4 regions of the Bacillus sp. LH1 genome follow, and region 1 is predicted to be linked to each of the others. Evidence: riboswitches for the same ligand, from Rfam matches in the RefSeq annotation. Region 1 holds a riboswitch; each other region holds the start of a gene.
What was found. Region 1 has a riboswitch for S-adenosylmethionine ahead of metI (cystathionine gamma-synthase/O-acetylhomoserine thiolyase). Riboswitches for the same ligand answer to the same signal wherever they lie in the genome.
Positions count from the first base shown of each region.

Region 1 (7,988 bases):
CTGGTCATGAAGGTGAAAAGCTCGTTACATATTTACAAGAAGAACAATTAAAACCATTGGCTGTTTTATTAACACATGCTCACTTTGATCATATCGGTGCTGTTGATGCCGTAAGAGACGCTTTTCATATTCCTGTGTACGTACATAAAGAAGAAGCAGATTGGTTAGGAGATGCAACTGTAAACGGCTCTCAAATTTTTATGATGAACCGCAGTATTACAGCAAAACCAGCGGATCATATTATTGATGCAGAAGGTACATTAACAATTGGATTATTTAATTTTGAAATTTTTGAGACACCAGGACATTCTCCAGGAAGTATTTCTTATTATAGTAAAGAAGCGAATGCTGTATTCTCAGGAGATGTATTGTTCCAAATGAGCATTGGAAGAACAGATTTGCCTGGTGGAAGTTTTGCTGAATTAATTGGAAGTATTGAAGAGAAATTATTTGTATTACCAGATGAAACAGCGGTGTTATGTGGACATGGTCCAGAAACAAGCATTGGCTTTGAAAAAGAAAATAATCCGTTTTTACAATAAGGAGTCATTATGGCAATGGAGCTCATTTTAAGAGAATGGATGGGGAAAGAAAAGGATTATTCAATTTCATATAGTACGTATATGAACCTTGTATTGTATACGGAGGGTCATGGATACTATATGAAAGAACGTGAAAAGATTGGAAGACAAGGGGATTTTTTTACAAGTAGCAATGTATCCTCTGTTTTTGCAAAAACTTTTGCTAAACTTTTTATTCGTCTTGTTGAAAATGGTGAAGTTGCTTCGAATATTTGTGAGGTTGGTGGGGGAACAGGGAAGTTTGCCTATGATGTTTTACAAGAATGGAAGCAATTATCTCCAAACACCTTTATTAATTTAAACTATTCAATGATTGAAGTGAGCCCTTTTCATAGGAAATTACAGCAGGAGCAACTTGGCTCATTTTCTAATGTATCGTACTATACCTCCTATAGTGAAATGGGAGATTCTTTCGAGGGAATTCTTTTTTCGAATGAGTTGTTTGATGCATTTCCTGTTGAAGTAATTGAGAAAAGAAATGGTATATTGTATGAAGTACGTATTACATATACAGAGGAAGGAAACCTTTCAGAAGTATGTAGGCCGTTAAATAAAAGAATTGGTCGCTATTTATTGAAATATAATATTCATATTGCTGAAGGGCAACGTTTTGAAGTACCAATAGTTATGGAGGAGTATATAAAAGAAATTTCGAAATGGTTTCAAAAAGGTATATGTATTACAGTTGATTACGGATACACAAAAGAAGAATGGATGCATCCAGCACACCGCGAAGGAAGTTTGCGAGGATATTATCAGCATAAGCTAATGCGTAACCCACTAGCGCATCCAGGTGAAATGGATCTTACTACTCATGTTCATTGGGACGAGCTAAAGGAGATGTTTAGTATGCAAGGAATGAGTGCAGTATGGCATAAGAAACAATCTGAGTTCTTGTTAGCTGCAGGGATATTAGAACAGCTTACGAGCCATCAAGATACGAATCCTTTTTCTGAAACGCAAAAACAAAATCGAGCAGTTCGTTCTATGATTTTAAATGGAGGAGTAGGGAGTTCGTTTGATGTTGTTATACATACAAAAGATATGCAACATTTACATTTGGATCGGTATGTAACAATATAAAAAACAAGACACAGTATATACTGTGTCTTGTTTTTTAATACGACTTATGTAGTATTATATATTTCCTCTCATGATATATATTTATATTAAAGATATGAGATAAAAAATATAGAATACGTTCTTTTTCTGCGATTATTAGTCCCTAACCTAATAATACGCGAACGAGTTGAATGATTGTTTCATTCTCTACTTTGTAATAAATTTCCAATCCTTTTCTTTCACTAGAAACGATTTTAGCGCTTTTTAATTTTGCTAAATGCTGTGAAATTGTAGATTGTGGCATGTTTAAGCCAGTATACATTGTAGAAACGTTGCTTGGACCGCGCTCGATTAATCCTTTTACGATACATAAACGAACAGGATGAGCTAGCACTTTTAATAATTCTGCATTACTTTCATATAGTTCTAATTCTTTTTGAAAGGTTTCTAACATGTTCTTTTCCACCTCCGTGTGAGCTATTATACCATACTATACATACCAAAAATTTAAAGAAAAGAAAATAGTTGTTGCAGAAAAAAAGTCCTAAAGTAAAGAAATTGTAAGAAAAGAGACCCGGATGTAAATAAAATAGGTAAATTAGCATGTTTTTGTAAAATGACATTTTTGGGTGAAAATTTCGATGCGTTTTAAAAATTGAAAGATATAGATATATTTGTAACACAATTTTATCATGATTTTCTTATTCTTTCAAATGAATATACGAAATTTTTAAAATAATATGACAAAGGAATTATAATGATATATATAGAATATAAAACAGGTTAAAAGAAAAGAAGCTGAATGTCATTCGCTTCTTTATGGTGATAATGAAATATTTGATTACGGCTGATAAATCTTAGGATGATCAAGTCATTAGTCATTTATTCTAAAATTCATCTTTTAGCAACGTTAAAAATCTGTGATTCCATATGTTCTCATAAAAATCAATTGTCTCTTTTGCGGACATAAAAGGATTATTCAACGTAGAGGTTGTTTTCTGTCCCATAAAGTTTTCGTATCCTAGTCCGTGGGCAAACTTAATCGTTGCATCCATACAGTACTCTGTTTGGGCGCCACAAAATTCAATGCGATTTACAGATAATTGATCTAAAATTTCTTTTAAGTTTGTTTTATAAAATGAATTTGCATGTGTTTTTCTTACAAAAAAATCTTGTTCTTGAACATCTAGATCGGTATGAATAGCCCAAAGTTCTTTCTCGGGTACTAAATCATCATCACAATGTTGAACAAAAAGGATTGGTTTATTTAATTTTCTATATGAAGAAATTCTTTTATTTACTTTTTTAGTAAGTTCTGTAAATCAAATAAATGCTCCTCGCTATAACATACGCCATTTTGTAAATCGATAACGATTAAAATATCTGCACAAGTGTCCATTATTTTCACCCCTTTTTATTTCTTAATATATCAATTAATCCATTATTTAGAAATAGATGATATACTTTTATTTTTTATGGACTATAAGAAAAGAAGAAATTCAAATGAATATAGCTAAACCGCATAAAAAGAAGATATGAAAACCTAATCTCATATCTTCTTTTTCTCTATGCATTTACAGGTTCTTCTACATAAGAAAGGGCATTTTCAAAATCGGATATTAAATCGTTAACATTTTCAAGACCGACTGATAACCGAAGTAATGAATTAGAGATTCCTCTTTTATCACGAGCTTCTTGCGACAGTGCTGCATGTGACATTTTTGCTGGATAAGAAAGAATTGACTCTACAGCTCCTAAACTAACTGCAAAAACAGGCAATTTTACTTTTGATAAAAATTTGCGGAGTGCATCTTCTGACTGCAAAGTAAACGATAAGACCGCTCCAGCTGATGTTGCTTGAGATTGTTGAATATCAAATCCGAGATGAGTTTGTAATCCCGGATAATAGACATTTTTTACTTTAGAGTGCTCTTGTAAATAATGTGCGATTTTATTGGCATTTTTAGCTGAATGTTCGAGGCGTACATGCAATGTTTTTAGACCGCGAAGTACGAGAGAACAATCTTGAGGTCCTAAAATAGCACCGAATGCATTTTGTAAAAATCCAAGCTTTTGAGCGAGTTCTGAATCTTTTACTACTGCTAATCCGGCAGTAACATCACTATGACCAGCAATAAATTTTGTAGCACTATGAAGAACGACATCAGCTCCAAGTTCAAGTGGTTTTTGGAATAGTGGTGTCAAAAATGTATTATCAACAAAAGTAAGAGCCCCAATAGATTTTGCGAGTTTAGAAACCTCGCGAATATCTGTCACTTTTAAAAGTGGGTTAGAAGGTGTTTCTACATAAAAGAGCTTTGTATTTGGTTTAATGTTTTGTTTTATTTCTTCTAAATTGGTCATATCAACAAATGTATGTGAAACACCGTAACGGGAGAGTACCTCAGTTATCACTCGGTAAGTGCCTCCGTACACATCTTCTGAAATGAGTACGTGATCACCTTGTGAAAGAAGGAGGAATGCAGTGGAAATCGCTGCAATGCCTGATGCAAAGGCGAATCCTTTTGTTCCGCCTTCTAATAAAGCAATGATATCTTCAAGAGCTTCACGAGTTGGATTTCCTGACCTGCTATAGTCATATTTTCCGAACGTATCTACATCAAACTGGTGAAAAGTTGATGTGTTATAAATAGGAACGTTCACAGCGCCTGTTTGCGAGTCGTGTTTATATTGGTTGTGTAGTAAGAGTGTATCTATAGAATAGCTCATATTCTTACACCTTCTTTTACGAGTTTAATTGCTTGCTTTAAGTCTTGAATTAAATCGTTACTATTTTCAATGCCAACTGAGAATCGAAGAAGACGATTGCATACGCCGTTTGCTGTTCTAATTTCTTCAGGAATATCAGCATGTGTTTGCGTTGCTGGATAAGTCATTAAACTTTCTACACCACCAAGACTTTCGGCAAATGTAATTAAGGATAAAGATTGTAAGAATGGATTAATCCAAGCTTCATCTTTAAGGCGGAATGAGATCATGCCGCCTCTTCCTGGATAAAATACATCTGTCACCCCGTCTTCATCATTTAAATACGCAACAACTGCTTTCGCATTTTCTTCATGTTGCCTCATGCGAAGCGCTAACGTTTTCATACCGCGAATTAATAACCATGAGTCAAATGGGCTTAAAACTGCACCTGATGCATTATGATAATGAGCGATTTCCTCGCAAAGTTCCTTTCCTTTTGCAACGACAAGCCCGCTTAGTACATCGTTATGTCCCCCTAAATATTTCGTTGCGCTATGAAGTACAATGTCAGCACCTTCTGTTAATGGTTGCTGTATATAAGGTGTGTAGAAAGTGTTGTCTACAATAAGGAGTAGTCCGTTCCTTTTCGCTACAGTTGCGACAGCAGCAATATCAGTAACTTGCATTAATGGATTAGTTGGAGTTTCTATGAAAATAGCCTTCGTTTCAGTTGTGATAGCTTGCTCAATTTGTTTAATAGACTGTGTATTTACGTATCTACATCGAACATTCCACTTTTTTTCATGCTCAGAAAATAATCGATACGTTCCCCCGTATAAATCTTCAGATACAATAAGTTCGTCTCCAGAGCGGAATAGAGAAAGGACGAGGAGAACAGCCGCCATCCCTGAACTACAGGCATAACCTTGTTCGCCATATTCTAAGTCTGCGATCGCCTGTTCTAAAAGACCTCGAGTTGGATTGCCAGTTCGTGAATAGTCAAAGCCAGTAGATTTACCAATTCCTTCGTGACGATAAGCGGTTGAGAAATAAACTGGTGGATTAACCGTTCCGGTTGTAGTTTCACTGCGATTTCCGATTTGTGCTAGTTTTGTTTCGATTGTTGACATATGAAAATTCCTCCTTTTTAAATTGAAACATTAAGTGAATATAAAATAAAAAAAGCCTTCTAAGAAGAAGGCTTTCGGTTTGAATAGAGTCTTCTTCTCATCTGTCAAATCTTTCACAATTTGCTGGAATTAGCACCTTATTAACAAAATGTTAATGGTTGCTGAGGCGTCACAGGGCCAGTCCCTCTACCTCTCTAGATAAGAATGTTCGTATGAAATTTTTATTATGTTTTTAACTTTACAATAAAATATAACTGAATTGCAACTTTATTTTAAATAATTTTTATTTTTCCGCAAGTGTCATTGACTTTTACTTTTGTGCATGCTAAATTTATTAAAAAATTAACAAACATTGTTAAAAGGGGAACGCATTTCCTTTTAGCTACATAAATAAAATAATAAAGACAACTCTTATTGAGAGCGGTGGAGGGAAAGGCCCTGTGAAACCCGGCAACCTTCAAACGAAATGTTTGAAACGGTGCTAATACCTGCAAAACGAATGTTTTGCATAATAAGAGGAGGAACGATTATGTCCCCCTCTTCAAAGTGAAGAGGGGGTTTTTATATTGATAGAAATGAGGGAGAGTCGTGAAATTACTAGATTTATTATCAAAAGGAATTGTAATAGGTGATGGTGCGGTTGGGACGTTATTGCATTCACATGGTTTGCAAAGTAGCTTTGAAGAATTGAATGTATCTGATCCAGACTTAATTATATCGATTCATAAACAATATGTAGCTGCTGGAGCAGATGTAATTCAAACGAATACGTATGGAGCAAATGAGGCGAAATTACGTATGTATGGTTTAGAAAATCAAGTTACAGAAATTAATAGAGCGGCAGTAAAACTGGCGAAAGCATCTGTGACAGATAAAAATGCAATTTTAGGAACAATTGGTGGTATGAAACATATCGGAGCTGTTACAACGACTGATATGGAAAGAGAGTTTATGTTACTTGAACAGGCAGGGGCTTTACTAGAAGAACAGGTTGATGGATTACTATTAGAAACTTTTTACGATGAATTTGAATTACTTCATGCCGTTAAAGTATTGCGTAAGCAAACGGATATTCCAATTGTTGCGCAATTAGCGTTACATGAAGCAGGTACGACTCAAAATGGAAATGATGTCAATGAAATATTAAAGCAACTTATAGATTACGGTGCAAATGTTGTTGGATTGAATTGTCAACTAGGGCCGCTTCATATGACGGAAGCTTTCAAAATGATATCGATTCCTCAAAATGGCTATTTATCAGCATACCCAAATGCAGGCCTCCCGAATTATGTGGATGGACGTTACGTATATGAGGGAAGCCCAGCTTATTTTGAAGCGATGACACCGAGATTTATTGAGCAAGGTATTCGGTTATTGGGTGGTTGTTGTGGTACGACTCCAGAACATATTCAAAGTATGAAGCGCGCTGTTGCGAATATTACCCCTGTAATAGAAAAAGACACGATTCAAAGGCCGAAAGTCGTTCATACGCATGAGAAACGTTCGAAGGCTCACGTCACTCTAGCAGAGAAAGCGAAAAAACAAACGACAGTTGTAGTAGAATTAGATCCACCGAAAACGTTAGATACACAGCGTTTTTTTGAAGGAGCAAGAGCGTTAAAAAGAGCGGGAGCAGATGCTATTACTCTAGCAGATAATTCATTAGCATCGCCTCGTGTTTCTAATATGGCGATGGGTGCGTTATTAACGAAGCATGATATCCCAGTATTGACGCATTTAACGTGTAGAGATCATAACGTCATTGGACTACAATCTCATTTGTTAGGTTTATCGGCGTTAGGGATGGAAGAAGTGTTAGCTTTAACTGGTGATCCAGCGCGCGTTGGTGATTTTCCCGGTGCCACTTCTGTATATGATTTATCCTCTATTGAGCTTATTAAAATGATTAAAGAAATGAACGATGGACGTTCAATTTTAGGGAAATCAATTGGACCGGCGACAAGGTTTTCTGTAGGCGGCGCATTTAATCCTCACGTGAGGCACTTAAAAGCAGCGGTTAAGCGAATGGAACGAAAAATAGATGCTGGAGCGGAGTATTTTTTAACTCAGCCAATTTACGATATCAAGTTAATTGAAGAAGTGTATGAAGCGACAAAGCATTTGGAACAACCTATTTTTATTGGAATTATGCCGTTAGTAAGTAAGCGGAATGCAGATTTTCTTCATTTTGAGGTGCCGGGTATTACTCTTCCTGAAGAAATAAGAGAGAGAATGGATGGACATGAAACGAAAGAGGCAGCAATTGAGGAAGGGATCTGCATTTCACAAGAATTGGTCGACGCAGCGATGAAATATTTTAATGGTATTTATCTTATTACACCATTTTTAAAGTATGAAATTACAGAACATCTTGTTAAATATGTAAGAGAAAAGCAAGAAGTGAAAGAAGGTATTAATTGATGAAGTGTATAGAAGAAAAATTAAAAAATAGCATTTTAATATTAGATGGTGCAATGGGGACAATGATTCAGCAAGAGGATTTAAC
Region 1 covers NZ_CM175007.1:4,153,684-4,161,671, reverse strand. Annotated here, with positions in the region: gene ACX9TM_RS21545 (MBL fold metallo-hydrolase) at 1-542, shown strand, start outside; gene ACX9TM_RS21540 (class I SAM-dependent methyltransferase) at 552-1,664, shown strand; gene ACX9TM_RS21535 (ArsR/SmtB family transcription factor) at 1,807-2,097, opposite strand; partial or broken gene ACX9TM_RS21530 (cysteine hydrolase family protein) at 2,531-3,042, opposite strand; gene metC (cystathionine beta-lyase) at 3,210-4,373, opposite strand; gene metI (cystathionine gamma-synthase/O-acetylhomoserine thiolyase) at 4,370-5,482, opposite strand; SAM riboswitch class I at 5,577-5,687, opposite strand; SAM riboswitch class I at 5,891-6,000, shown strand; gene ACX9TM_RS21515 (bifunctional homocysteine S-methyltransferase/methylenetetrahydrofolate reductase) at 6,071-7,903, shown strand; gene metH (methionine synthase) at 7,903-7,988, shown strand, end outside.

Region 2 (7,988 bases), 1.1 Mb from region 1:
CTTGATGATCCGTAATAATACGAACCACACCACTGCCAACTGTCCCAAGACCTAATAACCCAACTTGAATTTCTTTCATAGTACTGTCCACCCCTCAAAAATTGTGTTTAGATGAAATTATATGAGTAAAAAATCTGAAAAACAATGTATTTTGAACATTCGGAAAAATAAAGGTTAATCTTTACAAGGAAAACGTTACCACGTGTTACACAATCTTTCTTTACAATATATAAGGGGTTTCTTGATACACGTAATAATTCAACCAATTAGAAAACAATAAATTACCATGACTCCTCCACCTAACAAGCGGCTTTTCATCTGGATTATTATGTTTAAAATAGTTTTTTGGCACATCAATATTTAATCCCTTGTCACGATCTCGTTCGTATTCTTGTTTTAACGTCTCACAACTATATTCGCTATGTCCAAGAGCAAACACTTGCCTTCCTTCTGGCCCAATAACAAGGTGAACACCTGCTTCTTCAGAGTTTGCTAACAATGTTAATTCTTTCACTCCTCTAATATCATTCTCTCGTACTTCTGTATGACGAGAATGCGGAGCAAAAAACAATTCATCAAATCCTTGTAATAATTTCACATGTTGCTCGCAAACTTCATGTTCAAATACACCAAACATTTTTTCCTTAAGGGGATACTTTGGAACACCATAATGATAGTACAAGCCAGCCTGTGCCCCCCAGCAAATATGGAGCGTAGATGTTACATTCGTTTTTGAATACTCCATAATATGTTTAAGCTCTTCCCAATAATCTACCTCTTCAAAAGCAAGGGTCTCCACTGGCGCTCCTGTAATAATGAGCCCATCAAACTTTTCATTTTCAATATCACGAAACGTTTTATAAAAGCTTGTTAAATGTTCTTGCGTTACATTACGCGATAGATGTGATTCCATATGAAGCAAATGAACATCTAATTGTAACGGTGTGTTTCCAATTAAGCGAAGTAATTGCGCCTCTGTGTCTTGCTTCGTTGGCATTAAATTTAATATAGCAATTTTTAAAGCACGTATATCTTGTGTTTCTGCCCGCTCCTTCGTCATTACAAAAATATTTTCTTTTTGCAACACTTTGCGAGCCGGTAAATCTTTATCAATTATGATCGGCATGTGTTTTGCCTCCAACTAGAGCTGCTTCCAAATCTGCAATAATATCAGAAACATCTTCTATACCAACCGATAAACGAATTAAATCAGATGTAACACCCGCTAAACGCTGATCTTCAGCATTTAATTGTCTATGCGTCGTACTAGCAGGATGTATAACGCAAGTTCGTGCATCAGCTACGTGCGTTACAAGAGTTGCTAGTTTTACATTTGCGATAAATTCTTTTGCTGCTTCTAATCCGCCTTTAATACCGAAAGTTAAAACACCACTAGCACCTTTTTTCAAGTACTGTTGTGCTAATGAGTAATTTTCATTACTATCTAAGCCTGGATAATTCACCCATTCAATACGTTCATGATTAGCAAGCCACTTAGCAACTGCCAGAGCATTTTCGCTATGACGCTCCATTCGTAAATGCAAAGTCTCTAAGCCAATATTGCTAATATATGCATTGAATGGGCTCATACAATTTCCATAATCTCTTAATAGTTGAACACGTGCTTTCACAATATATGCTGCTGCACCAAAGTTTTGAACGTAACTTACACCGTGATAACTTGGATCTGGTTCAACAAGCTCAGGATATTTTCCATTTGTCCAATCAAAGTTTCCACCGTCAATTACAATACCGCCTAAAGAGCTCGCATGCCCATCGATATACTTCGTCGTAGAATGAACAATAATATTTGCCCCATATTCAAACGCTTGGCATAAATAAGGAGTTGCTAATGTATTATCAACGATAAAAGGTACCTCTAATTCTTTAGCGGCAGCTGAAAATTCTTTGAAATTTAAAACATTCATCGCTGGATTTCCTAATGATTCTGCATAGATAAGTTTCGTCTTATCGTTAGCAAGTGCCGTAATTTCATCTGCCGTTAAATTTGGATTAAAGAACGTAACATCAATGCCAAGCTTACGTAAACTCACCCCAAATAAATTAAACGTTCCCCCGTAAACAGTTGAAGAGCAAAGTAAATGATCCCCACTACTACAAATATTTAAAACTGCGAGCATAATAGCTGCTTGCCCAGAAGCCGTTGCAACAGCTCCTACACCGCCTTCTAAATCTGATAACTTCTGCTCAAATGCTGCTAAAGTAGGGTTTCCAATACGTGTATAAATATATCCTTCTGCCTCTAAGTTAAATAGAGCTGCTAAATCATCCGAAGTATCGTATTTATACGTTGTGCTTTGATAAAGTGGTAAAACACGTGGTTCACCATTCTTTGGCGTATAGCCACCTTGCACACAAATTGTTCCTTTTCCCCATGATTCTCCCATCTCTCATTCTCCTTTCTTTTATACAAAATAAAAAACTGCCCCTTTCCTGAAAACAAGAAAGGAGCAGTTTGAAAACACGCTCTAAAGGCTCTTTCTTATCTCTCAGGATTACTACCTGCAGGATTTGGCACAATTCCGTTATACGGCTGTTGCCAAGGTTTCATCGGGCCTGTCCCTCCACCTTTTCTTGATAAGACTATACAATTACCGTTGATTTTATAGCAATAATTTCCTAATGTCAAACAGTTTTTCTGAATGTTCTAAAATAAATGTTAACAGTTTCATATAAAGCAACAAAAGAAATATATTCTAGTCTATTTCAAAAAAGACCTTTAAAAACCTCAAATCAGTCTATAAAATTAAATAAGTAATTTAACCTATAAATTCAAATTCCCCAAAAGTTAGCCTATATGTTGAATAGGCCATCTTCTCAAAAAGATACTATATATATTCAATCCATTTTTCACTAGTATATTTCACTTTTTTCCCTACTAAGATTTACATAACGGAGGTATAACATGACAAATAAAAAAGATATGCATTACATACTTGCTCTATATGGCATTCTTCTAGGATCTATAGTAGGAGCTACAGTCTGGTTATTTTTAGTCACAATAAATATTGGAATCCACTTTATTTGGGGATACTTGCCTGAAGTTCTCTCTTTTCCCTCTTATTACACCCTTTGCGTAACAATAATTGGCGGGGTCCTTGTTGGTCTATCACAAAAACATTTCGGTACATACCCACGCCTTATGCCTGAAGTAATGGCTGAATATAAAAAAACTGGTCGAATCGAATATCGCTTTGTCCATCGGGCTACTTTAACAGCGATTATTGTTTTAATTTTCGGTGCTAGTCTTGGTCCAGAAGCCGCACTAGTTGGAATTATAGGCGGACTGTGCACATGGGTAGGGGATCGCTTTAAATTTGCCTTAAAGGGTATGAATGAGCTAACCGAGATCGGAATTGGCGCTACTTTAAGTGTCATTTTTAACGCACCATTATTCGGTTATTTAGCACCAAATGAAAATGAGGGGGAAGAAATTGCTGCTTTTTCTAAAGGAAAAAAAGCGATTGTATACTTAGCTACTACTTTCGCAGGTTTTTCTGTTTATTTACTACTGAGTAAACTTGATAATCGTGGATCCTTTATTGTTGATTTCGGAGAAGGTACACTTTCTTTCAATGAATGGATTGCATTTCTTCCACTTGCTAGTATCGGTGCTATAGTTGGTTTCTTTTATTTCAAGTTAGAATTCACATTAGAAAAGTTAATTCACCCTTTTAGAGAATACAAGCTGACACTCGGAATTATCGGTGGTATTTTATTAGGAATTGCGGGAACCTTTCTTCCGTACACATTATTTTCAGGGGAACATCAATTAAAAGAATTAGTTGTTGAATGGAGCCATTTATCTTTTTGGATACTACTTCTTTCAGGGATTTTAAAGTTGTGCATTACTGCCGTTTGTTTGAACACAGGGTGGCGAGGTGGACATATCTTCCCAATTATATTTTCTGGGTCAAGTATCGGATACGCTGTAGCATCTATTCTTCCTATAGATCCAGTAGCATCTGTTGCCATCGTAACAACAGCAATTTCAAGCTATGCGTTACGAAAGCCAATAGCTATAACATTACTATTACTTATGTTTTTCCCGCTTAATTTACTATTGCCCATGCTTGGTGCAGCTGCTATCGGGAATGCCTTTCCACTCCCAAAACATAACGAAAATAAAAATTAATAAAAATAGGCAGTGGGGACGAAAGCTCCACTGTCTATTTTTTTATTACACATGCTGCTTCAATAACGCTTCTAACTCCTCAAAATTATGCACTTCATATGTCGGTATAATCCCACTATCATTTAATTTCCTTTCTGGATTAAACCAACAAGTATCAATTCCCGCTACATATCCACCTTTAATATCAGCGCTTAATGAATCTCCAATAATCAGCCCTTCTTCAGGTGCAAAGTTAGGAATCCGTTCAAAAACATAATCAAAATACTCTTTCATCGGTTTTTGAAAACCTGTATCTTCCGAAACAAAGACATCTTTAAATAATGAATGTAACCCTGCATTGCGCAAACGTTTATCTTGCGTCTTAGAAACACCATTTGTCACTATATACAATTCATACTCCCCTTGAATTTGATTTATAAATTCAAATGCACCTTGCATGAGTTGATTTCCTTCTTCTAAGTAGTTACGATAATTATTTTCGAATAATATTCCATTTACTTCTTCTCCATACTCTTTAAACAACAGAGAGAATCGTGTATTTACAACTTCATTGCGTGATAGTTCACCTTTTTCAAAAGCATCCCAAAGACCTTTATTTATTTTTTTATAACGAGCCTCTATCTCGTCTGTTAAAGGGATTCCCTTCTCTTCAAAAAGCACCCGTAAAGCCACTTTTTCAGCCTTTTGGAAATCTAATAATGTATCATCTACATCAAATAGCAATGTTTTATATTTTTTCATAAACTCATCACACTCTCTTTTCTACAAAAACAAATTTACATAAATCGTATCATTCCTTCTTGTAAAGATAATAGGAGATATCTCATACTATAAATAGAGGTGAAAATATGAAAATCAGCAAAAATGAGGAAGAAATTTATCAATACATGCAAATCCATCAATTCCATACCCTATTTTCATTTCATGTCTTGCCATATGTAGAGCTACATTCTTTTCAAACGAAAGAGATGATATGTAGCGAAGGAAATACTCTCCCTTATCTCTATTACTTAATTTCTGGGAAGGCAAAAATATATATGAGTCATAAAAACGGGAAGGTTTCATTAATTAATTTTATTCAAGCACCATCTTTTATCGGGGAATTAGGATTAATAGGAGTAGAAAATATTACTAAGTCCGTTGAAGTACTAGAAGATTGTGTTTGTTTGGCACTTCCTCTTAAAGATTGTCAGCAACTTTTATTACAAGATGCAACATTTTTACAGCACTTATGCAAATTTATTGGAGAAAAGACAATTACTCGCACTGAAAATTACGCAAAAAACTATAGTTATCCTTTTGAAAATCGATTAGCTGCTTTTATTTTATTAACAGAACAAAATAATTGTTATATAGAAAAGCATACTGAGGCCTCGGAATATTTAAATGTCAGCTACCGTCATCTTTTATATGTATTAAATCAGTTTTGCCAACAAAATTACTTAAAAAAAGACGGAAGAACCTATTACATACGAGATCGAATTCAATTAAAAAAACTTGCTGATGAACTAAAAATATAAAAAAAGCAGCATTAACGTTTACATGTTAATGCTGCTTTTTCGAGTGACGATTATCATTTTAATTAAAATTTACTTGCTACTTTAGCTGCTTCTTCAAGACCTGTAGCAATGATTTCTTCTGCTTTATCTGGGAATTGGTTATGTCCTTCAATAATTACTGTTTCCATGTTTGTTGCGCCGAAGAAGCCCATCATACTTGCTACATATTTAACAGCCATTTCTACCTCAGCTGCTGGACCTTCTGAATATACGCCGCCTCTTGCATTTAATAATGCAATCTTCTTATCTCCAATTAGGCCAACTGGACCCTCTGGCGTATATTTGAACGTTTTACCAGCACGGTTTAAATAATCAATATATGTGTGCAATACTGCTGGAATCGTTAAGTTCCATAATGGGAAGCCGAAAACAACTTTATCAGCTTCTAGGAATTGATTTAAATACTTATCAGCAACTGCTACTGCTTTTGCTTCTTCTTCTGTTAAATCAAATCCTTTACCTACCTTGAATGTACCATTGATCATGTCTACGCCTACGTATGGTAATTCTTCTTTATATAAATCAAGTTCTACTACTGTATCATTTGGGTGTGCTTCTTTATAGTTTGCTAAAAATGCCTCATATAATTTTACACTAACTGCTTGTTCCGCTGGACGGTTATTTGCTTTAACGAATAAAACTGTTGCCATTATTTATTCCTCCTAGTACTCACTCTTATGTTGTTATATGCTTTCAAAAAAGGTATCCCTTGTAATTGTTGTTTTGTTGCTTACAAACATATTTTATCTTTATATAAAGACAATTTCGTCCTCACATAGACGTATTTTTCCATAAAAAAAGTCCACCTTCTAAAGGCGAACTTGGTCTTACGACTTTCGTCTTATACAATTCCATTTTTAACTGCATATAATGCCGCTTGCGTACGATCAGATAAATTCAACTTACTCAAAATACTACTTACATGCGCCTTAACCGTCTTTTCTGTAATAACTAAAACAGATGCAATTTCCTTATTGCTCATCCCTTTCGCTAATAGCTGCAATACTTCATTTTCTCTCGCTGTTAGCACATCCACTTGAATAGAAGATTCTTCTTCCTTTTCTTCTACAGGTAATGTTTGAGAGAGAAGAGCATTTGCTATATCCGGATGTAATTGAATATTACCTTTATATGCGCTTCGAATAGCCTCAACAAGCTGATCTGGTTCTACATCTTTTAAAATATACCCACTTGCTCCAGCCCTTAATGCAGGTAACACATGCGCCTGATCAGAAAAGCTAGTTAATACAATTACTTTCACATTTGGATACTCTTTTTTTATATATGCCGTCGCCTCAACACCATCCATTTCAGGCATATATAAATCCATTAATATAACATCGGGATTTGTTTCTCCTACTTTCACTAACGCTTCTTTCCCATTATTCGCTTCTCCAACTAACTCTAAATCTTCCTGTGTACTTAAGAAAAATGCTAATCCTTTTAAAACGACTGTATGATCATCAACTAACAATACTTTTATTTTCACAAACTTCCCTCATTTTCACATCATAATGGTACATTTACTTTTACGCTCGTTCGTTTATTACTACTTACAATTTTAATTGTTCCACCAACTAATTCTACTCTTTCACGCATCGTAGTCATACCTAGTGATTTCTTTTCTTTTATATTCTTTTCCACAAAGCCCTTTCCTTGATCAACTATTTCTAATGATACATTTTTCTCATTCACTGTAAAATAAATCGTCGCTTCTTTTACACCTGCATGCTTACTTACATTGTTCAGTGCTTCTTGGCCTATGCGCCACAAAGCTTCTTCTACTACACGAGGTAAATCACGAACACCCGTAACTTGCTCCCTAATTTTCAGTCCCAAATTTTCACCGTACTGCTTTAGAGCTGGCAATAATCCTTTTTCTAATCCTGCCGGACGAAGCTGCCAAATTAATGTCCTCATTTCTTTCAAAGCTCCTTGCGCAAGTTCACGCATCTCATGCAAAGATTGATCTACCTTTTCATTTTTACCTTTTAAAACTGCCTCGGCGCCTTTTGTCATGAAGGTTAATGAAAATAATTTTTGCGAAACAGAATCATGTAAATCTCTTGCTAACCGATTTCTTTCTTCCATTCGTACAAGTTCACGGCGCTGCTCGTTTAACCTCAAATTCTCTATTATTAACGAAACATGGTTCGATAATGCTTGAATTACATCTATTGTATTAGCATCAAACTCTCCATTATTCAAACTAACACATAAAACACCAAATATATGGTTTTGAATATGTATTGGTGTAGCAATAACAGCTCGAT
Region 2 covers NZ_CM175007.1:5,278,100-5,286,087, forward strand. Annotated here, with positions in the region: gene ACX9TM_RS27275 (homoserine dehydrogenase) at 1-79, opposite strand, end outside; gene metA (homoserine O-acetyltransferase MetA) at 221-1,126, opposite strand; gene ACX9TM_RS27285 (bifunctional O-acetylhomoserine aminocarboxypropyltransferase/cysteine synthase) at 1,110-2,408, opposite strand; SAM riboswitch class I at 2,501-2,605, opposite strand; gene ACX9TM_RS27290 (chloride channel protein) at 2,927-4,156, shown strand; gene ACX9TM_RS27295 (YjjG family noncanonical pyrimidine nucleotidase) at 4,202-4,897, opposite strand; gene ACX9TM_RS27300 (transcriptional regulator YeiL) at 5,005-5,676, shown strand; gene ACX9TM_RS27305 (FMN-dependent NADH-azoreductase) at 5,739-6,365, opposite strand; gene ACX9TM_RS27310 (response regulator) at 6,557-7,204, opposite strand; gene ACX9TM_RS27315 (GAF domain-containing sensor histidine kinase) at 7,225-7,988, opposite strand, start outside.
Region 2: linked by a shared signal. The riboswitch ahead of ACX9TM_RS27285 (bifunctional O-acetylhomoserine aminocarboxypropyltransferase/cysteine synthase) and the one ahead of metI (cystathionine gamma-synthase/O-acetylhomoserine thiolyase) in region 1 are both predicted to bind S-adenosylmethionine.

Region 3 (7,988 bases), 1.1 Mb from region 1:
CTGCTGACGGATATAAAGATCTGCTAAAAATTTTGTTCTCTCATATGGATTTTTTATTTTCAAATAATTGTTTCCTTCTTTAAACACATCAATTGCAATCTTGCTATTTTTATCATCAAAGGGACTCATATAACCTACAACATGAATAAATTGTTGCAAGCCCTTCAATTGATGAATACTTTCAGCTAATTCACTAATATGTTTGGCACCATTTAAAAATACGGAAGCTGCCTCTTTACTTGTCGCTTGAATATCCATGGGGCCTCCTGCGTGAATAATCACATCCGTTTTCAATACCCTCTCCTTATCTTCAGCACTTAGACCTAAATCTATTTTCGTCAAATCACCTTCAATAAAGTGCATAACTTCCTTTTTTAAGATGCCTCTTTCTTGAAAAAGGCGTGTTGCTTTATTTTTCGACCTCACTAAAAGAAGAATTTTAACATCCTCTTTGGCTAATTCTTTTACTAATTGCTTTCCAATAAAGCCTGTTCCACCAGTTAAAAATACTGTTCTCATATAAAATCCCCCTTTTAGTACTACTTAGTACTAATTTGATGTAAAAAAAATGCTTCTTTTATCGAAGCAATTTTAAAAAATGATCTGCTGTTTTCGTGATTACAGTTGCATCCTTCAATGTTTCTGAAATAAATAACGCTCCTTCAAGATTTGTAATAAAAAGTGATGCAACCTCATCAATATTAATCGTATTTCTAAATTCTCCATTCTCTACCCCTTGTTTAAGTAATAGAGAAACTTTCTTTTGTAATCCTGTAAAAAAAAGACCTATTTTTTCTTTTATTTGCGTGGCCTGTTTAGGACTTTGAATATAAAGAGTAATAAATGGACAGCTTCCCTTATACTCTCTCGATTGAACTCCTTGTGATAATTGCTTTAAAAACAGTTGGATACGATCTTCAACTAAAAATTGGTTCTGAGAAAGTACGTCATCAATTGCAGATTGATACATTTCAATCCAATAATCAACGACCCCTTCTAATAATACTTCCTTATTAGAAAAGTGATAATACACATTAGACTTTGAAACTTTGCTTACACGTACTAATTCATCCATACTTGTATAAGCAAACCCTTTTTCTAAAAATAATGTTGCAGCTACTTCAATCACACGTTTTTGATTCATTAATTTTATCTTTGTCATAACTAGAACTATATAGTACTAATTTAAATATTGCAAGTATTTATGTTAATTTTTAAAAAAGTTCCACTAACATTGATTTTACTGCAAAAAATCTTATTTTGAATAAAGTTGAACTGAACCCCGAAATTGTTCATTCACTATCGTCTAATCGGGGGCACCATACATACCCGTCAACTTAAGAAAAAGAAATGCCCCCTGATTCAAGTTGCCTAGCGAAAAAATCACGTTTTAATAGACTTCTTTAGTATGCCTATCTTTCTATAAATTACTAGATTAGCTTGATGGCTATGGAGTAGTGACCCTATAAACAAAACCCGCCAGAAACATCTAAAATCTGCCCCGTTACCCAGCGGCTATCAGAAGAAGCAAGGAATGCTACTGCATCTGCAATATCTTCAACTTGCCCTATTCGTCCGAACACAGATGAGTTGGTAGCAAAATTTCGTATTTCCGGATCATCTAGCAATTTTGCATTGATATCTGTCTTCGTATATCCAGGCATAATTGTATTCACTGTTATACCTCTTTCTCCAAGATGTTTAGCTAGAGGCAGTGTCATCGTATTAAGCGCACCTTTACTTAAGCCGTATGCAATTGAGCCTGTAAAACCAAGCCTTACTTCAGCTGATGAAATGTTAATAATGCGACCCTCTGCTCGTATTAATGGTAATGTTTGCTGGATTAAAAAGAATGGTGCTTTCATATTTACAGACATGATTTCATCAAAAACTTCTTCTGTCGTATTTTCAATCGTTCCTTGTGTACCTATCCCTGCATTGTTTACTAAAATATCAATCTCTGATGTACCAACTTTTATTTGTAATTCATGCTTTAACTGTTCTACTAGCTTTTTGACACCATCAATTGAATTGAGTTCAGCTTCAATTAAGAACGCTTTTCCTCCATTAGATTCAATCTCACTAATCGTTTCATCTGCAGCTGTTTTATTTCGACCGTAGTGAATCGCAACTAATGCTCCATCTTTCGCCAATCTCATCGCAATCGCACGGCCAATTCCGCGACTCGCTCCTGTTACTAATGCTACTTTTCCATTAAGATTCTTCATTTCTTCCATCCTTCCTAAATTTCCGTTTGATGAATGCCATACTTATATTTTCATGCAAAAACCAATCATTTTAAATATAGATTTATAGGTAATTTAGTTCGTTCACTTATGATATTATAGTTATAATTTATGATTCACTTTAGAAAACAAAATAAGGAGGCTACACAATGCAAAACACAGTAAAACTGGATGAAATCGATCATAAAATTATGAACTTGTTGTATGAAAATGCGAGAATTTCCGTTTCAGAAATAGGACGAATTATATCCATGACGCAACCTGCTGTAAAAGAGCGTATTAATAAACTTGAAGATCAAGGAGTTATAGCGGCTTATCGAACGAAATTTGAGCCTGCAAAAATTAATAAAAACATTCAAGCATTCATCATGTTTAAAACGAGCCAATGCTCTGATTTTATTCAATTTTGTAATGCCGCTCCTGAAGTAACAGATTTATATCGAATTAGTGGGGAGTTTAATTATATGATGAAGGTCATGAGCGATTCGATGGATTCTCTCGCTACATTTTTAGACTCCTTAATGCAATTTGGCTTGTCATCTCCTTTAATTGTTTTAAAGAGTGAGTTTGAGGAGAAATTGTCGTTCTAATAAAGGGATACGTATTATCCTCCGCTAACAGTACAAGCTTTTCCTTTATGAGAAAATCCAACAGAATCAATGATTAGTAACAAAAAAAAGAACATTGATTTTCAATGTTCTTTTTTATATCTCTACTTATTAATTAGATCTCTATTCGAAAAAAGTACCTTAATCCCCTTACCCTTGATTCCTCTGCGCCTCTCTAAACTCCTCCTTCACCTTCTCTAACAACCCTTCTTCCGTAATTAATCGATACGCCGTATTTGCTAATGCTTTTGCCGATGTAATTAATGCTTTATCTCCAAGTTCTGAACGTGCTGCTTCTCTAAATTCATTCGTATGTGCAATTAAATCATCTGGTCCGATTTTAATGTACGGATGAATTGTCGGTACGACTTGACTTACGTTTCCTGCGTCGGTTGAACCGATTCCTACTCTTTCTGTACGATTTACATCTTCACCTAATAGTTCTAGTTCTTCCGCTACAATATCGTTATATGTTTTTGTTACGAGTAATTCATCGATTTCATTTTGGAATTGATGGATTTTTACTTTCGCACCTGTTGCTAACGCTGCTCCCTCAGCAATATTTTTTACTTTTTCTGTTACTTCTGCACATCTTTTTCGCGTTGCTGCACGGATGAAGAACCTTGCTGCAGCGTAGTCAGGAATAATGTTAGGTGCTTTTCCTCCTTCTGTAATGACGCCATGAATTCTCACGTCTGACGGAAGTTGTTGGCGAAGTGCATTAATACCGTTATAGAGCTGAATAACCGCATCTAATGCGTTAATCCCTTCTTCTGGCGAAGCTGCAGCGTGAGCTGTTTTTCCGTAAAAATGAAAATCAAGTGGATCGACTGCTAGTGAAGGACTCGTTGTCGCTGTTTTTCCGCTCGGATGAATCATAAGCGCCGCATCAATGTCTTTAAATAAACCTGCCTTTACATAACTTGATTTCGCGCTACCATTTGGCCCGCCTTCTTCTGCTGGCGTACCAAACACGACAACTTCTCCGCCAATTTCTTCAAGTGTTTCTGATAATGCAATTGCTGCTGCAACACTAATTGTGCCGATTAAATTGTGACCACACGCATGACCGAGTCCTGGTAAAGCGTCGTACTCCGCTAAAAATGCAATTGCCGGTCCTTGTTTTCCAGAGCTTTTTCGCGCGATAAATCCCGTTTCATGTCCAGCTATATTGTGCTGTAACTGAAACCCTGCACTACCTAGTAATAAACTTAACGTTCTTGATGCGTAAAACTCTTGGTTTCCAATCTCCGGATTCGCATGAATATCATGACTTGTTTCTATGTACTTTTCCTTATTTCTTTCGATACTCTCTTCAATTGTTTTTCTTTGTGACGCTACTCCTGTCGCTCCCATTGTTCTTCCTCCTTTTATTTTCACGTAAAAAAGCCTCTTTCTAAAAGATAGAAAGAGGCTTCTGTATATACAGTCAAAATGAGCTTCTTTCTTATCTTTCAAGTTACCTTGCTGGAATTGGCACAGTATTCATAACGAATCCGCTGCCGAGGTATCATAGGGCCAGTCCCTCCACCTCTCGTGATAAGAATTTTCATAAAATTATATTAAATTATTTTTTATTCTAAGTTCATTCCAAGTAAAAGTCAAGGAATTCCTATCCGAATTTACCGAATATCTAAAAATCCTTTTAATACACCAATTGTCTCAGGTGCTTGCAGTCTTGCACATACGTACGGAAATTCCGTACTACCTTCAAACATCATTTGAGATGTAAGCGGTGCGCCTGCCCAGAAGATTTCATCATCGATTACTAGGAACGGGAATGCTTTATTTTGTCTTTGTAACTTTACATTTTTCAGTGGAACTGGTCCGTCACTATACACTGTTATTTGCGCATTTGTACGCATTAACGCTTGCCATACTCGCTTATCCACTTGTTTTGTACTTGGAAGTGAAATAATAATTTTTCGTTTTGCTGCTAAAATATCTTTTAATAGCCCTTTCGTTTCCTCAAGATTCATTTCCATAAACCAGCGTAAACGTTTCGATATTTTTCGTTCCCACAATTGTCTTGATGTCGTGCGATCATACACATCTCCGTGACGTTCTATATGAGCTGTTAATTGTGATAACGCTTGTTTTCTCGATAAATTTTTGCGCATGTAGTGGCAATCTGATAATTGAATGAACTTCCGATACGATAAACTTAACTAAATCTATACAATTCAATCAAATTTACACGAGTTAGTGCTTCATCGTGTTCTCGCAACCCCGAAGGGACGAGGGGTATAACACTCCACACGAGGCAGTATCGTTACCTCCTATTATCAAGCATTTATTTTACCCATCTTGATAAATTTATCGCAGCATTTACATCCCTATCGTGATGGCTATTGCATGAAGCACAACGCCATTCACGAATCTTTAAACTCCACTGTCCTTCTGGTTGAACTGAATGGTCGTATTTTACGCCGCAACATGAGCAAATCTTGCTTGAGGCGAACCATTTATCAGCTTTTACATACGCAATGCCGTACTTCTCGCACTTGTATGACAAACATTGAAAGAAGAAGTTTAATTTTTGAAATGAAAATGCTTTCGATAGCTTTTTGTTTTTTAACAGGTTTGAGATAGATAAGTCTTCCACAACAATCCTCATTGGTTTGGTTTTCACCAATTTAGCTGTTGCTTGATGGATATGGTTATTTCGGATATTCGTAATTTTCCTAGATAACCGCAGGTGCTCAGCTTTCGCTTTTTCATATCCGGCAGATTGAATTTTTACACCTTTTTTAAATCGCCTAGACATATCTCTTTGTGCTGACTTTTTCCTTTTCAAAAGCTTTTTAACCTTGGCATCTTTGTTTATATTTCGTTCTTTCATACCATTAGAAGCTACAAACAACTCTTTTAACCCAACATCCACACCAATCAACTCGTTCGTTAGTTCTTGGAATTCAAAGTCTTCTTGGAATCCTACACTAATCCACCAGTGACGACCATCAAAGGTAACTCTTGGATTGGATGGTTTTTTGTTTCTTGGTAGTTGTTGGCTTGTTTTCACTTCTCCAATAGACTGAATATGAACGACTTTCTTTCCTATAATCAGTCTTTCATAATTGGCATAAAATCCTTGGATTAAATCTTTTTTGGATTTATAAGAAGTGTGAGAACCATTTTTGTACTTTTTGAACGAATTTTTTCTCGCCGTATCAAAATCTTTTGAAGCCTGTTTGGGAACTTGTGCATTAATGTCTTTTAACCACTCATATCTCTTTCGCTTCTTGATCTTTGTAAATCGTTTCTGTAAAGCTAACTGTGAAACAGATTTTCCAAATAGCTTATAGTATCTATCACTCATTCTTTTACAATAGTTATAAGCAAATCTTGCAGCACCAGCATGGTTTCTAAGCACTTTTTCTTGTTCAGGCGTTGGAATCAGTCTAACTTTCTTCGCCAATATCATCAGAATGTAACTCCTTTAATGAAAGATTTGTTCTTCTGAATCGTAGCGTGTTCCACCAGCATTCTCCTGAGACTACCAGGATACAAACCTGTTAATTCCGATACTTGACTAACTCGTGAAAATTTCATTATTATTCTCACCTCATTGAACCTATCGCAGCACGTACGTTCGATGAATTCAATGAAGTTTGATAGATTCAATAAAATTTATCTTGTTCAACTAGGGCCGCAATTCCTTAGCCAGTTCTCTTATGAACTTCTCATGTTTTCACATGAGCGCAGACTATATGTTTATCTACTTAGAGATAGAGGATTTTTCCACCACCATAGGCTTGTGATGTACTCTCGCCAGTTATACGAGATAGTCGTTGAACGTTCATCTTATCACTTTTGACTTAGATGATTCGAGGCGGAAGACCCATTGTTCTAGTGTTTAGGATTTAACCTTGCACCATCTGATTGATTTTTTCTGCTTTCGCGACATTCACGCTCGCTATTTCTAGCCACGTTGTAGTTCAATCAGCTTTAGGGATTGCCCGCAGTTAACCCTCACTACTAGCCAATCACTTGACTAGCAGGGCTTACTGATATATTTAATTAACTTTCGTTATAATTGGTTAAATAAATCGTAACAGTTAGTTACCCTCTCGCTCTCGTCACTGCTACATTGACGAGGCGATGGTTTTTATGGTCAAAGAATAATACGCCAGGTCGTTCTTGCGGATAACTGTCAACCGTATCAAAGATCATCATATCTCTTTCAGAACCTTGGAACTTATGAACTGTCGCCGCTAAAACTGGTATGTTTTGATATTTCGTTCTCTGCAACATTTCTCTAATACACGTCGATAAAAAGCGTGACTGCGCCCTGTAAGGTGTCACAATACCAATTGATTGAACACCGTCTAACAATCCGATTAACATCATTTGCATTGCTACTAAACCAGACATAATGTTAAAACGTGAACCAGAAGCAGCATCTTTTAACGAAAAAGCTCCCATTTGGCTCGTATCAAATAAAACACTCGCTTCATTTGCAAACGGCTGCAATTGCGCAAGTTCTTTACGCTCTGAAACAGACGGATGATCGTATACTCTATTTTTATAAATAAACGAATTCGTAAACTTCGATATATCCGCATGCATACGTCTTTGTTCCTGCAACATAAATAGGTTTGGGTGTGCTTCTGATTTATTAACAGACTCCACAATCCCAGCATGGTAAAACATATCTTCTCCAAGCCATTTGCGAACGAGTTCATGATTTGCCATCGCAATTGGAGGTAACTGTAAAAAGTCACCGCAAACGACGATACGTTTTCCAAGTGAAGCAGCTAATGCAATTTGCGGAACGAACGCCATACTCACCTCATCTACGACAACTAAATCAAATGTACGCTCATAAATTAGCGCATCAATGGCACATTTCGATAAAGTTGCGCCGATTACTTTCGCATTTTCAATATATTCTTTTTCTACTTCTTTAATTTTAGCCTTTTGCTTTCGAAGATCACTTTCAATCTCCTGCATACGCTTCTTATCAGAGGACGTTGCCTTATACGATAAGATTTTTTCACGAAGCTCTTGGCGTGTCTCTTCTAAATAGAGTCTTTCCTCACCCCATGATTCGTTCGTCGTTTCAACTAACTTAGATGCAAGTAACGTTTCATGATTTCGTATATGTTCATGTTGACTATAACCGTAGCGAACA
Region 3 covers NZ_CM175007.1:3,096,532-3,104,519, forward strand. Annotated here, with positions in the region: gene ACX9TM_RS15985 (alpha/beta fold hydrolase) at 1-519, opposite strand, end outside; gene ACX9TM_RS15990 (TetR/AcrR family transcriptional regulator) at 578-1,144, opposite strand; gene ACX9TM_RS15995 (SDR family oxidoreductase) at 1,464-2,228, opposite strand; gene ACX9TM_RS16000 (Lrp/AsnC family transcriptional regulator) at 2,396-2,836, shown strand; gene ACX9TM_RS16005 (M20 family metallopeptidase) at 3,005-4,210, opposite strand; SAM riboswitch class I at 4,299-4,400, opposite strand; partial or broken gene ACX9TM_RS16010 (phospholipase D-like domain-containing protein) at 4,477-5,004, opposite strand; gene ACX9TM_RS16015 (RNA-guided endonuclease InsQ/TnpB family protein) at 5,148-6,278, opposite strand; partial or broken gene ACX9TM_RS16020 (DEAD/DEAH box helicase) at 6,920-7,988, opposite strand, start outside.
Region 3: linked by a shared signal. The riboswitch ahead of ACX9TM_RS16005 (M20 family metallopeptidase) and the one ahead of metI (cystathionine gamma-synthase/O-acetylhomoserine thiolyase) in region 1 are both predicted to bind S-adenosylmethionine.

Region 4 (7,988 bases), 710 kb from region 1:
TCCATGTTTTTATCTAATGTACGGATAAATTTCATAAGAGAAATTTCATCGCCTTCTTCACGACGTGCGTTAATTGCAGAACGTAAGAAGTCAGCGTTTGTTACTCCGCTAATTTCACTTGGATATTGCATTGCTAGGAATAGACCCGCTTGTGCGCGCTCGTCTACTTCCATTTCTAATACATCTTCACCGTCGATGATGATGCTACCTTCTGTTACTTCATACTTTGGGTGACCCATAATTGCAGAAGATAAAGTTGATTTACCTGTTCCGTTAGGTCCCATAATTGCGTGGATTTCTCCACCTTTTACTTCAAGGTTTACACCCTTTAAAATTTCTTTGCCATCAATTGATACGTGTAAGTCTTTAACCGTTAATGTAGAACCAGCCATCTCAATACCTCCATTAATCCTATATATACATTTTAAAAATTCCTAAAACGTTCATATTCTCATTTTATTCTCATTCTAATTTTATATCAAATAAAATGATATCGCAAACGACGAAAAAAAGTAACCGTTTTTTCACAAATGTATATAAGTATTTCCTTCACATCTTTCTATGATACACCTTTCTTCTTATTTATATAAAGAAAAAAGGACTGGTAATTTTCCAGCCCTTTCCTTATATTTATTCACTTACCGGAAGTACAGCACCTTTATATTCTTTATTAATAAAATCTTGAATTTCTTTTGAATGTAGCACTTCTACTAGCTCTTTAATTTCTTTTTTCTTCTCATCACCTTTACGAACTGCAATGATGTTTGCATACGGAGAGTCTGATCCTTCAATCGCAATTGCATCCTTTGTTGGATTTAATTTTGCATCAATTGCATAGTTTGAATTAATAAATAAAGCATCTCCCTCATTATTTTCATACAATTTCGGTGAAAGTCCAGGTTCAACATCTGTTTTAAATTTTAAGTTTTTCGGGTTTTCTACAACATCTTTTACTGTTGCTTTAACAACATCTACTCCGTCTTTTAATTTAATAACGCCACCTTTTTGTAACAATGCTAACATACGGCCTCGCTCCGCTACGTTATTACTCATAATCACTGTTCCGCCATCTGGTAAGTCTTTTAAGCTTTTATATTTCTTAGAATAAATGCCCATAGGTTCTAAATGGATTTTTCCTGCGTTTACAATTTTATATCCCTTTTCTTGAATTTCTTTATCTAAGTAAGGAATGTGCTGGAAGTAGTTCGCATCAATTTCTTTATCCGCTAAAGCCTTATTCGGCAACACATAATCTTGGAATTTTTTAATTTCTAATTTAATACCCTTTTTCTCTAATATCGGCTGTGCCTTTTCTAAAATAACAGCGTGTGGCACGTTAGAAGCTCCCACAACAAGCTTATTCTCCTCTTTTCCTCCGCAAGCAGCTAATGTAAATACAGACAACGCTGTAACAACTGACAGTAGAACCTTTTTCATATGATTTCCCCTTCTCCCCAATGGTTATGTAGTTATAAAAAGAGCCGGCATACACCAGCCCTTTTCAGCAATTATTCTTTTACAGGAACAACTGCCCCTTTATATTCTTTATTAATGAAGTTTTCAATTTCTTTAGAATGCAATACTTCTACAAGAGCTTTAATCTCTTTCTTATCTTTATCACCTTTACGAACAGCTACTATGTTTGCGTATGGTGAATCATTTCCTTCAATTGCAATTGCATCTTTTTCCGGATTTAACTTTGCATCAATTGCATAGTTAGAGTTAATTAAAACAGCGTCGCCTTCTTTATTGTTATACACTTGTGGCAATAAACCAGGCTCGATATCCGTTTTGAATTTTAGATTTTTCGGATTATCTGCAATATCTTTTGGAGTTGCTTTAACTGGATCTATTCCGTCTTTAATTTTTAAAATACCTTCTTTTTGTAAAATTGCTAAACCACGTCCATGGTCAGCAACTGAATTACTCATAATAATTGTCGCTCCGTCCGGAAGCTCTTTTAAGCTCTTATACTTTTGAGAGTACACACCAATTGGTTCTAAATGAATTTTTCCTGCTACTTCAAAGTCATATTTTTTATCTTTAATTTCTTTTTCTAAATACGGAATGTGCTGGAAGTAGTTTGCATCTAAATCCTTATCCGCCAACGATTTATTTGGTAATACGTAGTCTTGGAATTTTTTAATTTCTAACTCAATTCCTTTTTTCTCAAGTAACGGTTTTGCCTTTTCTAAAATAACAGCGTGCGGTACGTTAGAAGCACCCACAACAAGTTTCTTTTCATCTTTATCTTTCCCGCCACAAGCAGCTAATCCAAAAATTGAAGTTGAAATAAGTGCCGTAAGTAACAATTTTTTCATTTGAAACATCCTCCCGTTTTTCATTATCGTTTATCTATTCGAGTCGTTAAACTATCACCAATCCACTGAATTAAAAATACAACTAGTAATACACAAATTGTCGCAACGATTGTTACATCGTTATTCCCTCTTTGGAATCCTTCTAAGTAAGCAAGTGTTCCAAGGCCACCAGCACCAACAACTCCTGCCATTGCTGTATAGCCTACTAAAGCAATTGTCGTAACCGTAATACCAGATACTAATGCTGGTAACGATTCTGGAATTAACACTTTCAAAATAATTGTGCTTGTTTTTGCTCCCATTGCTTTTGAAGCTTCAATTACACCTTTATCAATTTCGCGAAGTGCGATTTCAACCATTCTCGCGTAGAATGGTGCTGCTCCAATAATTAAAGCCGGCAAAGCTGCACTTGCTCCAAGAATTGTTCCAAGAATAATCTTTGTGAATGGGATTAATAAAATAATTAAAATGATGAATGGTATAGAACGGAATATATTTACGAATGCTCCAATCACCGTATTAATTGATTTGTTTTCCCATAAATTATCTTTTGCTGTCATGAAGAGTAACAATCCTAAAATGAGTCCTAAAACAAATGTCGCAAGAGCTGCGATTGCCGTCATATATAACGTTTCACCAGTTGCTTCTAACATTTGATTCCAATCAACATTTGCAAGTAACTTATCCATGTGCAATCACCTCCAGCTCTACTTGATCTTGATGAATTCCTTCTATTGCTTGCTGGATCGCTGTTTCCTCACCATTTAAATGAACGACTAAACTACCGTAAGAACCGTTATTCGTTTGTGCGATATTTCCTTGCAAAATGCTAACTTCTATGTCACTGCGTTGCATCAATCGTTGAAGCACTGGTCTTTCTACAGCCTCACCGATAAACTGCAAACGAATTACTTTTCCATCTGGATATTTTTCAATTAAACTTTCAATCGTTTCATTTGTATCTTCAGAATCCGTTAACTGCTTTACAAATCGTTTCGTAATATCTTGCTTCGGATTACGGAATACATCAAGTACTGGGCCTGTTTCTACAATCTTTCCTTTCTCCATTACCGCAACACGATTACAAATCTTTCGAATTACGTGCATCTCATGTGTAATGAGTACAATTGTTAAACCAAGGCGCTTATTAATGTCTAATAGTAAATCCAAAATTTGATCTGTCGTTTCCGGATCAAGAGCTGACGTTGCTTCGTCACATAAAAGCACTTGTGGATTATTAGCTAATGCTCTTGCAATCCCGACGCGTTGCTTTTGTCCCCCGCTCAGCTGAGATGGGTACGCGTCTCCTCTTCCTTCTAATCCAACAAGATGAATTAATTCATCAACACGTTTTCTTCTCTTCGCTTTATCAACACCTGCAATTTCAAGTGGAAACTCTATATTTTCACGTACTGTTCGTGACCAAAGTAAGTTGAAGTGCTGAAAAATCATTCCAATTTCTTGTCTTGCCTTACGAAGTTCGCTTCCTGTAATTGCTGAAATGACACGATTTGCAATTGTAATTTGGCCAGAAGTTGGTTTCTCCAACTGATTGAACAATCTAATTAAAGAACTTTTTCCAGCGCCACTATATCCGATAACACCAAATATTTCACCTTTATCTATTTTTAAATTGGCGTTATCTACAGCAGTGACATCACCGCTTTTCGCCTTATATATTTTCCTTACATTCTCTAATAGAATCATGATGTTCACCCCTTTTTTGTTTAGGTCGACTCCGCAATTTTTTATTTTTAATGCGTGTAGTCCACTATTATCATTACTTTTATTATTTGAATGTCCTCCACATTCAAACAATAAAAAAACCTTTCTGCTTTAGAGAAGCAGAAAGGTTTTTATGCGTATATAACAACATTATCCCTCTCTCTCATCTCTCAAAGCATTTGCTTTGCAGGAATTGGCACCATTTCAACATAAGTTGACGGTTGCCGGGCTTCACAGGGCACAGTCCCTCCACCTCTCTTGATAAGAGAAATCAGATTCAATTTTCGTCTGATTTGAAATTTATGAAATTGTCTATATTTTATGACTTGAATTGTATCAATATACACTCACCATGTCAACAGAAATTTTCGCAAAAAATGAAACTTCAGAATTTTAAGCACCTACTGACATCGGTTTACATATATGAAACATCGATTCCACTAATAACATCGTTCGGTACGTTCCCGAATATTGTACACGTCCATCATTCATTAGCATTTGCAATCGTACATTTCCATTCACCAATTGTTCTATATCCTTTTCATCTAAGCAAATGATTTGTTCCGTTCCTCTTTCCTCATGTACCAACTCTATATAATCTCTTGAAATTTGTAACGAACAACTTTCATCTCCAAAGCGAAAATTAACAGTTTTTTCTTCTTGTCTTAAAAGCGGTTCTAAATGATATTGACCATTAGCGTAATTTACAAATGATTGAAGCAAAGAATATAATCTCACCCTAAATCACATCCTTCATATCACTTTCTATTACATACCATTCCCTCTCACTAAAGAGCAATCCTGTTATTTTCGCTCGACAAATACTGTATCCATCCTGCATCTCGACATATTTCCCAAGAAATATGTCGAGGCGGCAAAATTTTTGCCGCCTACTTTAATTCCGTATATAAATATTCAACCGAATGAAATGCGTATATCTTCTTCATCAGTGTCCCATTTTCAAAAACAAGTAAACAAGGTACACTTTCAATCCCATACTCTTTTGCTAAATGCGGAGCATAATTTAAATCTAACATCCCAATTTTCAAATCTTCAATTGTCATCTCAACCACTGTTAACATCTTTTTTGCTAATTGGCATGTTCCACACATTGGAGTATATACATATAATACTGTTTTTTCTTCGTTCTCTATTAGGGCTGTAGCTTCGGCTCCTGTCCAATCAATCACTTCTATCATTCCTTACCGTAAATATTCTGTATAAACGTCAATGTCGGCTCCCCATAATACATTTGCTAAGTGTGTAGATGGCGCAGTTGCCACTTCTCGGTACGAGCGATCAATATAGATATGCTCGGCTTGCGGGAATTCTTTTCGAAATTGTTTCCTTAACTTTTCTCCAGCATCATCAGCATCCACTAGCACATACACTTCCTTATCAAAAAACTGATCAACGAGCTCATCCATTTTCGACAAACCAATTGTACCATTTGTACAAACAATTTCCACCGGTTCACGAATAATAGATTCAATCTTTCTTCTATCTGATGTACCTTCTACAATAATGACTTTTTCTACATAAATCATATGTCATCACCCGATCACCATATACTATACAACCTTGAACTTAGTATATAGTATATTCGTTATTTTCATGTTGTTTCCTGTTTATTTTTGCAAAAGAAAAGCGCAAGCGGCTCGTTTAGATTGTGAGGGGGATGGAGCTTCTGACGTAAAGGCGCTTTTGGCCTTGTAGGAAGAAGCGAAGCCACCGAACAATCTAGCCGCTGGAGCTGGATCATAAAGAAAAGCGGAACCGACTGTTTAGCCCTGTTGGCTAAGGTTCTTTCGCACAGAAGACGCTTTTTGTCTTCTCGTGCGGAAGGTTCTTAGACATGAAGGGCTAGGAGGTGGAGCTGGACAATGAAAAGCGCAAGCGGCTCGTTTAGATTGTGAAGACTTATGAAACCTTACCAAAAAACAGTTTTTCTCATAATAGCTTATTTATTTACATATAACTTGAATTTCATTATTTCACAAAAAATAAAAAAGGACAGCACAAAGGCTGTCCTTTAGTCGACTATAATTAGTCTTGGTTTGTCATTTCTGCATATTTTTCTGCAGTTAATAACTTCTCAACTTGGCTTGCATCAGAAAGTTCAACTTTAACCATCCATGCACCCTCGTATGGAGATTCGTTAACAAGTTCTGGTTGGTCACTTAATTCTTCGTTTACTGCTACAACTTTACCGCTTACAGGTGCGTATAACTCAGAAACTGTTTTAACAGATTCTACGCTTCCGAATGGCTCGTTAGCTTCGATTGTTGCACCTACTTCAGGAAGTTCAACGAATACGATATCGCCTAGCTCACCTTGTGCAAAGTGAGTGATACCGATAACAACTTCATTACCTTCAGTTTTTACCCATTCGTGTTCTTCAGAGTAACGTAAATTATTTGGAATGCTCATGACTGTACCTCCAGTGAATGTATTAATTATGTAAAAATACCTTATTGGTACTTTTTCCACACACTTTCAAACTGCTCTTCATTAAAACCAAGTGTTACATTCGTTCCATCTGTTACAATTGGACGTTTAATCAACATGCCATCAGATGCTAAAAGCTCATACATTTCGTCTTCGCTTGCATCTTTCAACTTATCTTTTAGACCAAGTTCACGGTAACGCATTCCACTTGTATTAAAGAATTTTTTTAATGGTAATTCACTTTTTTCATGTAAATTACGTAAATCTTCTTTTGATGGTGGATTTTCAACAATATGAATCATCTCATATGCTACATCGTTTGCCTCAAACCATTTCTTTGCCTTTTGACATGTGCCACACTTTGGATATGAATAAAATGTTACTGTCATAAATTCACCTACTTTTTTACTAACCTTTACCTTTATCATATAGAAAACGTTTTATTATTTCAAACCATTATTCGCTAAACTTTTACTTATTTCGTGATAATTTTTAATAATCCTGCGAATTTTTCTTATTTTTCCGCCATTTGTTAAGAAAAAAATAAATATATAAATTTTTCAGATTCTGCACCAAACATATATCTTAAACAAGCGTTTGATTAATTCTCCATTTTCTTTCTTAACCTTTGAACTACAGGAGTTTCTTTCTACCGAACATACAGCTTAAACAAACGTTTGATTAATTCTCTATTTTTCTTTGTTAACCCTTGAGTTACATCGGTTTCTTCCTACCGAACATACAGCTTAAACAAACGTTTGATTAAAAAAATAAGAAGCCTCTTTTGCAGGCTCCTTCATTATCTATTTAAATAATCTGCAATTGTTTGAAATACGACGATATACATATTATGAATACTTTCTTCTGTATTTCCACCATTCGATAAACCAACTGCCCATTGTTGTCCTTCACCACTTCCGATATTCGCAAACCCTTGCGTATACATAGCATTTACATCTTTTCGGGCACTGTTATACTCTATCCCTTTTGTAATAAAAATCGAATATGATTTATCTTGTAAACCGATAAAAAACACTGGTTTCTTTAGTGATGAAAATACATTTTTATATTGCTCTGTTGAGGCTTCTTGAAAGTGATCTTTCATTATTAGAAAACCATCTACTTCCTTAGATTTCTTTTCCAGTTCCTCTAACTTCATTTCCTCAAACTTTATATTCCTAAACGTATCTTTCGGTTTTTCTCCAACAACTCCAATTACGAGTGCTCTTCCGTTATATTCTAATTTCTCTCCTTCTTTATCCTTTGCACACCCAGCACCGACTAGGCATATCAATATAAAAAATAAGAAATACGATAAACGCTTCATTTAGCACCCTCCCCTTCTTTTTAGTCAAGTGACAAAAACGTAAGGTTAATTCAAGAAAATGTAAGTAAAATCGATAGCCCAATTCACGTTTCTATATTATAATCAATTGAATTTACTTACATTACTAAACATAGGAGATCAACATGAAGAAATTTAAACTTTCATCT
Region 4 covers NZ_CM175007.1:4,864,018-4,872,005, forward strand. Annotated here, with positions in the region: gene sufC (Fe-S cluster assembly ATPase SufC) at 1-392, opposite strand, end outside; gene metQ (methionine ABC transporter substrate-binding lipoprotein MetQ) at 631-1,437, opposite strand; gene metQ (methionine ABC transporter substrate-binding lipoprotein MetQ) at 1,509-2,321, opposite strand; gene ACX9TM_RS25280 (methionine ABC transporter permease) at 2,345-3,010, opposite strand; gene ACX9TM_RS25285 (methionine ABC transporter ATP-binding protein) at 3,003-4,028, opposite strand; SAM riboswitch class I at 4,207-4,314, opposite strand; gene ACX9TM_RS25290 (hypothetical protein) at 4,440-4,784, opposite strand; gene ACX9TM_RS25295 (thioredoxin family protein) at 4,937-5,245, opposite strand; gene ACX9TM_RS25300 (toprim domain-containing protein) at 5,249-5,593, opposite strand; gene gcvH (glycine cleavage system protein GcvH) at 6,093-6,476, opposite strand; gene ACX9TM_RS25310 (arsenate reductase family protein) at 6,518-6,883, opposite strand; gene ACX9TM_RS25315 (hypothetical protein) at 7,294-7,821, opposite strand; gene ACX9TM_RS25320 (phosphatase PAP2 family protein) at 7,965-7,988, shown strand, end outside.
Region 4: linked by a shared signal. The riboswitch ahead of ACX9TM_RS25285 (methionine ABC transporter ATP-binding protein) and the one ahead of metI (cystathionine gamma-synthase/O-acetylhomoserine thiolyase) in region 1 are both predicted to bind S-adenosylmethionine.